One region of the Sodalis ligni genome, then DNA from elsewhere that is predicted to be linked to it. Evidence: riboswitches for the same ligand, from Rfam matches in the RefSeq annotation. Region 1 holds a riboswitch; each other region holds the start of a gene.
The links. A riboswitch is a leader RNA that binds a small molecule or an ion and turns the genes downstream of it on or off. The one in region 1 is predicted to bind cobalamin.
Positions count from the first base shown of each region.

Region 2: linked by a shared signal. The riboswitch ahead of btuB (TonB-dependent vitamin B12 receptor BtuB) and the one ahead of GTU79_RS06425 (energy-coupling factor ABC transporter permease) in region 1 are both predicted to bind cobalamin.
Region 3: linked by a shared signal. The riboswitch ahead of GTU79_RS14895 (cobyrinic acid a,c-diamide synthase CobB) and the one ahead of GTU79_RS06425 (energy-coupling factor ABC transporter permease) in region 1 are both predicted to bind cobalamin.

Region 1 covers NZ_CP075169.1:1,371,446-1,374,726, reverse strand. Annotated here, with positions in the region: gene cbiQ (cobalt ECF transporter T component CbiQ) at 1-755, opposite strand, end outside; gene GTU79_RS06430 (hypothetical protein) at 752-1,105, opposite strand; gene GTU79_RS06425 (energy-coupling factor ABC transporter permease) at 1,107-1,772, opposite strand; cobalamin riboswitch at 2,039-2,255, opposite strand.
Region 2 covers NZ_CP075169.1:6,113,944-6,117,224, reverse strand. Annotated here, with positions in the region: gene GTU79_RS28400 (MFS transporter) at 1-194, opposite strand, end outside; gene GTU79_RS28395 (hypothetical protein) at 350-493, opposite strand; gene trmA (tRNA (uridine(54)-C5)-methyltransferase TrmA) at 518-1,627, opposite strand; cobalamin riboswitch at 1,759-1,945, shown strand; gene btuB (TonB-dependent vitamin B12 receptor BtuB) at 2,016-3,281, shown strand, end outside.
Region 3 covers NZ_CP075169.1:3,203,857-3,207,137, forward strand. Annotated here, with positions in the region: gene cbiB (adenosylcobinamide-phosphate synthase CbiB) at 1-71, opposite strand, end outside; gene GTU79_RS14895 (cobyrinic acid a,c-diamide synthase CobB) at 157-1,521, opposite strand; cobalamin riboswitch at 1,651-1,833, opposite strand; gene pocR (transcriptional regulator PocR) at 2,015-2,941, opposite strand.

The sequences.
Region 1 (3,281 bases):
GTGACGACCAATATCAGCAATAAGCCGGCGGCCAGGCCAATCAATTTATCCCGCCTTGGCACCTTGGTGGTAAAAAAGCACAGGTCGTGACTGTCTTCATCATAACCGCGAGCCAGCATGGCCTGATAAATCCGCGTGCTTCGGTCCAGGGATCGGATGAGGATACCGCCGGCGACCTTACCCGTATCCCTGACTCTGCGCAGCCAGGAAACAGTCTCTCCCAAGCGGCTGATTTGCGCCTGCCGCATGGTAAAGGCGGTATCCTGCATAATAAAAACATAACGATACATCATATCCGCAATATCAATAACGGTATGCGGCACTTTGCAAAGGCGCAGCGTTTCCAGGATATCTATCATCGGCGTGCTGAATGACAGCGCGGCAACCAGGGTCACCGCCGCCATGATGCGTAAGAAAAGGACAATACCGAAGACCAATCCCTCCTGATAGGCATCAAGGGAAAAGTAGTGAAGCGGAATAGTGAACAGCAGCCGGCTGCCATGGGTGAACAGCACGCTTAAAAATACCAGCCAGGCAATACCCATCGGCATGATCAAGCGTTTTAACAATGCCCTGCGGTCAAAGGGCATAACGCAAAACAGACTGATGGCGGCCAGCCATAATGCCAGCGCCAGATACCATTGGCTCAAGACGGAAGCCACCGCCACCGCCGACAGCAAAACAACGGTTTTTACCCGGCTGTCCAGCCGGCGCAGGGGACTGGAGGATTCATCGGCGAAACGCGCCAGGCTCATGATGCTTCTTCTTTGCTCCCGACGGCGTTGCCCTTGCCGCCAAACAGCTTCAGCCAATGATATCCCACAATCAGGCCGGCGAAAAAGTTGGCCACGGAAAAGGCCCCCACCTCGGCATCCCCCGGCAATTCCACAAAGGGATGATGAGGTTTGTGCGCCACGCCGGTGGCCAAATCATTGACGTGGTTATCCGTACCGCTGCCGTCCATGTTGTGGGTGCTCATATAAGTTCCCGAAGCAAAGATAAACAGCAGGATAACGCACATGACCGTCAGCATGGTTTTGGTGAAACCATCAAAAAATTGGGTTTTTTTCGCCTCTTCGGTCGGAGTCTCAATCTGCAATGACATGTTATGCTCCCGTTCTCGTCAAGATTCCCGGCAACAGGTCAGGTCGCCGGCTGACCATGGCCTGCAGCACCGCGGCGGTAAAAACCGCCTCGGCCACCGCCAGCGGCAGCTGCGTCGGACCGTAGCCCATGAAAAAAATCATCCACTGCTTCACCAGCGGAACGTTGCCGTGCAGGCTTAACGCCAGCTCAAACGCGCTGGTGAGATAGGTCACCAAATCCCCCACCAGGCCGGCCATGCCCGCGGCGAGCCATAACGGAAAACGAAACGCCCTGAAGAATTTCCACACGGCGTAACCGGAAAAAGCCCCGGCAATGCCCATGGAGACCGTATTGGCGCCGATGGTGGTAATGCCGCCATGGCCCAGGAAGACCGCCTGGAAAAACAGCACAATCATCGACACCACCGCGGTGGCGAACGGACCGATAATAATCGCCGCCAATGGCGTGCCGCACGGATGAGAGCTGGAGCCGGTGACCGGCACCGGCAAATGCATCGCCGAGATAACAAACACCGCGACGCCGATCATGGCGAGGAAAGGTTTATAAGCGAGATTAGTTTTGATTTTTCTTTTTATTTCATAGATGCCCGGCACAACAAAAACCGCCGTCACGGCATAATAAACGGCGCATGCCGTCAGCGGTAAAATTCCATCTTCGATATGCATGCCTGATCCTCACGAGTGTCAACTATACCCATCATCTCTCTCGTTGCAGCTGTGCTGGATAGACTCTTTCACTCGAATAACCTGCCTGAGTAAGCCTCATCGGGATTTTTCGCTTGCCGCCGCTTGAAAGCCATTGGGTATATAACACAAATTAAAAAACCAACATGCGGCAGTGAAGGAAGGAAAATAAGTTCAGACACGGGGAATGTTAACCACTCTCGCCGCGAAGTTATAACCGAACCCTTCCCATCACCCCGGGGATTGGTACTTCCTGTATGAGATGGGCCGGTCTCCTGGCTTGCCGTCATTCTTCTTTACCGCCTTCCCATGTCATAAAACACAGTGGCTGAAGGTAAATTCGTCAGGCTTACAGTAGCGGGGGCTGCGCCGGAATATTGATTATCCAAAAAGGGATCTGACCGGCTTTCCGTTTCACCCGCCTCGCGATCGCGAAGCTAAGGCACCCAAATCTCGGAAATTTATCCTGAGTTTTTTTTCAATTAACGTCAAGGGATAAATAAACCTTATGTCGGGATTTTGTTGCGGTAGATCATGATAAGGAGAAATTTTGTATGTGAAAAATTTGCAGGTGGATATCATATTTTTGTTACGGAGGTGGGGGTAGTGCTTAAATTAACAGGGAATAGTTGAGTCCTGCCTTGGCACTCATTAGGAATAAAGGTGGTTCAAGTTCCTGTACATGTTTGATAAAAGGCTATTAAGCGGGAATGGTTATTGCGGATGGATATGATTTACATCAATTACTAATTCATGAAACGAAAAAATAAAAATGATCTGAATCAATTATCGTTACAAAAGCGGATCGCTATATAACATTGAATGAACTTCTTAAGATTTATCGTGGATAACTACAGGCCTTGAGCGTCTAGATCCACAGGGGAGTCCAACAGGATTCTTTACAAGGGCCAATAAGGCCCTTGAATTTAACATTAAGAGATGTTCATTAAGTAAAACCTGTCTACCGCTCCCGCGCCGGGATATAGTGATAAATCGTGTTGGGAGATACCTTCAATATCAGCGCCACCAGTTGTAAAGTTGCACCTTGGCAAACATCCGGCGCGCCCGGTCAATCGCTTGTTCGGTCATAATCCGGCGTTTGCCGCCGATTCTCCCCTCTGCGCGAACCGCCTACCCCGCAAAGTACGTTCCACGATAAACGCAGGCTCCATTCCATCCAGCACGCTCCTCACATGGAAAAAGAAACCTCCATTGAGATACTGGTATCGCACACATTTTTTGCTGGTGATCTAATAATGTCTCTTGATTTTTTTCAATAAATGTTAATTAAGTTAATTTAACATGAAATCTAATTCCTCTTAGATATATGCTGATGACTTAATAAAGGAATTGCATCGCGAATTATGTATATCCTTAGGCGATCATAAATAGCCGGACTTAAAGGCCCGGCCTGGCTTGGCTTATTTAAATAAAACTATAGAAATTGGTGAAAAAGCTTTGTAATTTTACTCTGATAAGTAAATTGATATT
Region 2 (3,281 bases), 1.7 Mb from region 1:
TACCCTGTCTTGCTTCCGGTAAAATCGACAAACCGCCCGGCAAACAGCATCCCGATAGCGTAAGTGAATTGAAACACTGCCGCTATATTTGCGTAGTCGCTGTTACTCCAACTGAATTCTTTGGCTAATGCCGGTTCTAACAGGCTTAACACTTGCCGGTCGAGATAATTTATGGTGGTACCAAAAAACAGCAATGCGCATATCACCCATCGATAGTTTGTCCGAGACATCCCTTCACCCCATTGAAAAACAAAACGTCATTTTATTTAATGTGAAAGTATATTTTAAATTTACATTGGATTTTTGATATGATGCATGTCACATATCGATCAAGGCGGTAAAAATTTATTCAAGCCTTGGAGGGACGGGACCCAGGATTGGCCATCAGGATGAGGAAATTCGCCTCCTGCACGGAGGCATTCGCGGTCATGGGGGACAGCAAAGGCGATAATGACGGGAAATGATTTTTCGCCGATACGGAAATCGGCAGCATAGGGCGCCTTGACACGGGCGCCGTTTATTCAGGCATTTTTGCCGTCAATAAGACGCCGCATTCCATATGGCGGGTGTAAGGGAATTGATCAAACAGCGCCATGCGTATGATGTCGTGAGTTTGAGAAAGGGATTCCAAATTGCGGCACAATGACTCGGGATTGCACGAGATATACAGGATGCGCGGATAACACCGGACCAGCTCCACCGTGGCGTCATCCAACCCGCTGCGCGGCGGATCGACAAAAATAGTCTCGCAGCGGTAACTGGCCAGGTCGATATCTTTCAGCCGGGTAAATTCCCGCACACCCTGCATGGCCTGGGTAAACTCCTCCGCCGACATGCGGATGATCTGCACATTGCCGATATGGTTGGCGGCAATATTATACTGTGCCGCTTCCACCGAAGGCTTGGCTATCTCCGTCGCCAGTACCCGCTCAAAGTTACGCGCCAGCGCCAGCGAAAAATTCCCGTTGCCGCAGTACAGCTCCAGCAAGTCTCCCTGGGCGTTTTGGGTTGCCGCCAGCGCCCACTCCAGCATATGGATATTGACGGCGGCATTCGGCTGGGTAAAGCTGTTTTCAATCTGCCGGTAGATGAGTTCCCTTCCCGATACCGGCAATCTTTCATCCGCATAATCCCGGTCCAGGCAAATTTTGGTTTTGGCGGCCCGGCCGATGAGATTTACCGCAAAACCCTGCGCCCGCAATCCATCCCGCAGCGCTGCGGCGGCCTCGCGCCATTCGTCATCCAACGGACGGTGGTATATCAGCGTGATGACCGCTTCACCGCTCATGGTGGTGAGATAATCCAGCTGAAAAAGCTTACGGCGTAAAACCGGCGAAAGGCGCAAGGCCTGGATCATTGCCGTCATCAACCGATTGATTAACTCGCTGCCGGCGGCAAAGAAATCGATGCGGATACGCTCTTTGGTGAGCGGATCAAACATGATGTGGTAGAGGTCCTGCTCTTCATGCCAAATCCTGAATTCGGCTCGCATCCGGTAATGATTTACCGGTGAACGGAATATTTCCGGCTCCGGCGCCCGGTAAGCTGCCATCATCGCTTTTAGTCGGGCGGCTTTTTCAGCCAATTGCGTTTCGTAAGCGTCGATAGGCAACGTCTCGGTAGTCATGATGATTTCTCGTCGATATAGGCCAACTTTATCGGTTTGTGGGGATTGTAGGGGATAAACGGGTGATGTCCAATGCTGTTCAATTTATAATTTCTTACCTAATGAGTTCTATAGACATAATTATCCCTTTGATTGTAGGATATTTGCCCGGTCTCTTGTGAGTTAAAAGGGAATCCAGTTCTAAGCTGGAGCTGACGCGCAGCGGTGAGGGGACGTCAGGGCGATAGCGGAAGCAGACACTGTCTTTTCGACGGGAAGTCGTCGCCTGGTGTTAAACACATCCCAAGCCCGAAAACCTGCCGGTATTTCGTCGCAATATCCCTGTTTATCGCGTGCTATCAAACACGGAACCTGCGGCATCCTATTTTATCTATTGGATGCTACGTCAATGTTGACTATCAAAAATACCGTTCTGGCGGCATTGTCCGTTACGACATTCTCCGGGTGGGCGCAGGATAACAACGCTCCAAACGGCAGTAATGACACACTTATTGTTTCGGCAAATCGTTTTCCACAGCCGGTTTCATCAGTGCTGGCGCCCACCAGCGTCGTGACACGCGAGGATATCGACCGTGGCCAAATCAAATCGGTAGCTGAAGCCTTAAGCCGTTTACCGGGCGTGGATATCGCGCAATACGGCGGACTGGGACAGCAAAGCTCTCTGTTCATTCGCGGCACCAATTCCAGTCACGCCCTGGTGCTCATCGATGGCGTGCGTTTGAATCAGGCTGGGATTTCCGGCTCATCCGATCTTAGCCAAATTCCCATCTCTCTGGTTCAGCGCATCGAATTTATCCGCGGTCCGCGCTCCGCCGTCTACGGCTCGGACGCCATCGGCGGGGTGGTCAATATCATCACCACCCGCGAAAAACCCGGAACCACCCTGAGCGCCGGCATGGGTTCAAAGGGTTACCAAAGTTACGATGGGTCCACTCAGCAGCGGCTGGGGGATAATACCGTGGCCACGGTGGCGGGAAATTACACCTATACCCGCGGATTCGATGTGCAGGCCAATTTGCCCGACCCTTATGGCGATCCGGCGCAGCCCGACCGGGACGGATTCATGAGCAAGACCCTGTTCGCGTCGTTGGATCATACGTTCAATCAACAGTTCAGCGGTTTTGCGCGGGTGTATGGCTACGACAATCGTACCGCTTATGACGGCACCTATGCCTATACCGACCCGGCGCATGAAGATGCGCTGCTCGATACCCGCCAGTTATATAGCCGCACCTATGATACCGGCCTGCGTTTTCAGGAAGGTATATACGCCTCCCAGCTCTCATACAGTTATAGCCATACCAAGGACTATAACTACGATCCCAAATACGGACCCTATTCGGCTTCCGCTACACTGGACGATTCCGATCAATACAACCTGCAATGGGGCAATACCCTCCAGGTCACTCACGGTCTGGTCAGCGCCGGGGTGGATTGGCAGAAACAGACAACCGAGCCCGGTACCGACTACCTCACCGATGGCTACGAGCAGCACAACACAGGCATCTATGCCACGACGCAGCAGCTTTTCGGACCGGTGACATTAGAAGGCGCGGTGCGGGGAGATGACAATTCACAATTTGGCTGGCACGGTACCTGGCAAAGCAGCGCCGCCTGGGAGTTTATCGAAGGCTACCGCCTGATCGGCTCTTAC
Region 3 (3,281 bases), 1.8 Mb from region 1:
TGGGGCCAATGGGGAGGGTCCCCCAGCCACAGATCGAGAAAGTAACCGACAATATAGGCGCTGAGCGTCAACATGCCGCGTCTCCCCGCGCCAAAAGCATACCGGCATCGCTCATGGATATGACCGCCTGTTGAACAGGCAATATCGCAGCAGTCGTCATAATTGCGCGCATCCCAGATCAAGCCAGCGTTTCACCATGGCGGGCCGCTGGTAGAAGTGCACATGCAGATAGCTGGCGAAAATGTTGCCGCCGCCGTACCCGCCCGCCCACTGGTGGACGTCCCCGTTGGCGGCGGTTTTGCTCATGCGAAACAGCGGCGTTTCATCGGTGATGTATTCGGAGTGGTGGAACTCGTGCCCGCGCAGGGTTTCACCCCGGCCCGCCAGCAGATTGTCGCTTAACGACCGGCCTTCACAATAACCGAAGCGTTTAAGCCCCTGGGTCATGCGGCTAAAGCCCTGCAGCAGTCCCACCATGGGATAGCTGGTGCCGTCCTGTACTATCAGCGCCGCCCCCAGATACATCAGGCCGCCGCATTCGGCATAGATGGCGGCGCCGTTCTGTCCGGCGCGCAGCAGCGCCTGGCGCATGGGCCGATTATCCGCCAGCTGGGTCGGGAACATTTCCGGGAAACCGCCGCCGAGGTAGATCATTTGGCAGGGAGGTAACACCCGATCGTGCAGCGGACTGAAACGGATAATTCGTACGCCGATATCCTGCAGCATCCGCAGGTTGTCGGGATAATAAAAATTAAACGCCTCGTCGTCCGCCAGGGCCAGGGTCAGCCTGGAATAACGCTCATGGCCCGGCAGCGCGGGCAGCCGGCCTCCATCGGGGCGGCACTCGGCCAATGCCAGCAATCTATCCAGATCGATATGTTGCTCAACGCCGTCAGCCAACTGCTCCCATTGGGTTTGCCCGCGTTCGGACTCCCGCGCCGGAATCAGCCCCAGATGGCGGGAGGGTAAATTCCAGTCAGGCAATGGCGGCAGGTAACCCAATACCGGCACATTGCAGTAGCGGAGGATGGCGGTTTTGATGAGGTTGAAATGATTTTCCGAGGAAACGCGATTGATAATGACGCCGGCGATATTTACCGCCGGGTCGAACTGCTTGAACCCCAAGACGACTGCGGCCGCCGAGGTGGAAACCGCTTTGCCGTCGATAACCAGTATCACCGGCACACGCAGCTGCTTGGCCAGGGATGCGCTGCTGCAGAGATCCCCATCGCTGCCCAGCCCGTCGTAAAGACCCATCACACCTTCAATGATACCGATATCGGCATCGGCCATATGACGGTTGAACAGACCGTTCAGCGTTGACGATTCAAGCATATAGGCATCGAGATTGTGCGAGGGAATACCGCTTACCGCCTGATGCCAGCCGGTGTCGATATAATCCGGTCCGCATTTGAAGGGCTGCACCCGCAAACCTCGCCGCGCCAGGGCGCGCAGCAGTCCCAGGGTGAGCAAGGTCTTGCCTGTCCCGCTTTGCGCGCCGCCGATGAGTATCGCTTTCATCTTCATCCCGTTACTCCCCAGAGGCGCCGCTGGGGATTGTCGCAAACAAAGGCTGCGGGAGACTCACTGTCCCGACGGCATTGTTGGGACAACCCGCTTCCCGCCGAAGGAGTTGTTACCGAGCCTATCAAGGCTATGGGCAATCAGGCAGGTTTTCTGGCTTGGCGTCATCCTTCTCCGAACCTTCCCAATCGGCTGAGATCAGTGGTTATCACGGAGTCGTCGGCATCACAGCAGCGGGGGCTGCGGAGGATTTTCACCTCCTTCCCTAACGGCCTTGCGGCACGTTTCACCTGAATGCAAAATGTACTTTTCCACAGCGGCCGGCGGCCCTTGTGAAGCCGGGCAATCGACCGTTGATGACTAATGTAAAGTATTCAAAGGGGAATATACCCCCTTTCGGATCAAAAAAAATGTTCGCGGCGGCGGATTTATTTGGAATTTATCGGACGGCGATAACATTTTTTTGTTACGTCAATTTAAAGAGATAAAATTAATTAAATAAAGCAACGATATCTTTATTTTCCGGCGGCGAAAAGCGCTGTTCACGATAGGCCTGAGGAGTAATACGGTAGGTTTGGCGAAATAACTTGCAAAAGTAGCTTGCCTGAGAAAATCCGAGATTACGGGCAATAGTGGCGATGGGCCAATCGCTTTGTTCAAGCATCTGCCGGGCGCTTTGCATACGCAATTGATTAACATAAGCGTTGAAGCCGATCCCCTGGTATTTCTTGAACAGTTTGCTGAAATAATAGGGACTGAGGTAGACCATCGCCGCCACGTCTTCCAGCCGCAGATCCTCGAAGTAATGATTGTCGATGCAGCGCAACGCTTTTTTCATCTTGCTCTCGTGCTGGCTGGGAACCGCCGTCCGGCGTTCTATCGGCCCGTCGCCGTGCTCCTTGAATACCACCACTTCCAACTGCTGTTTCAGGTAGTTATCCACAATCATTTTCAGCAAATCAGCGGAGGAGATGAGGCGATCGAAATCCACCACCGGAATTTTTTCATAGCTTTCAGTTAATTGATAATCTTTTTGCCAAGCCCTGCTGGTACAGTCCTGCACCGAAGGCAGGGTTACGGTGTCATGCACCCGGACCTGTCCGCATAAGACAAACCCAACCAAATGTCCGCTGATAAGCAGCGGAATGGAGAAGTCGGTCAGGCCGGAGTGGCAGCGGTAAATGCAGGGCTGATTGGATTTTGACGCTTCCAGTCCGCCGCACCTGTCGCTCATACGGCAGCGCCGGCTCATCTCCGGATCCTGGCGCATTAATTGACAAAAAGGGGTGAAGTGATATAAATCCGAGACTTCCTCGCCGTGAATATTCACCACCACAACCGCCAGATTGGTGGCATTAGCGAAATCCTGCGCGATTTTATTTATCAAATCTGAATCCATGAAACTGCCGGAATTCATATTCCCCCCTTTCTTCTTCAAAGCTACCTTAGATTCAATCATTTTTTACCCATTTGATAATGTGCTCCGGTACACAATTATCAAAACGGGGGTTCGATAGCACATAAGGCTAAACGCCGTTTCCCGCCGCGCCGGGAGAACGCCGCAGCTAATAAATAGTAAAACCATAATCAATTTTAAGCGCCCATCGGACTACAGATACCGTCAATGCTGGGTTTGTCGTTTTAAATCAGATAACACTTTTTCGTTATTATTCATTTTCTGTGGAATGAACATTATCAGCTCAGATCATAACTTTTCTTACTTTTCAAGTCGGTTAACTGAATACTGAAACTTCAAT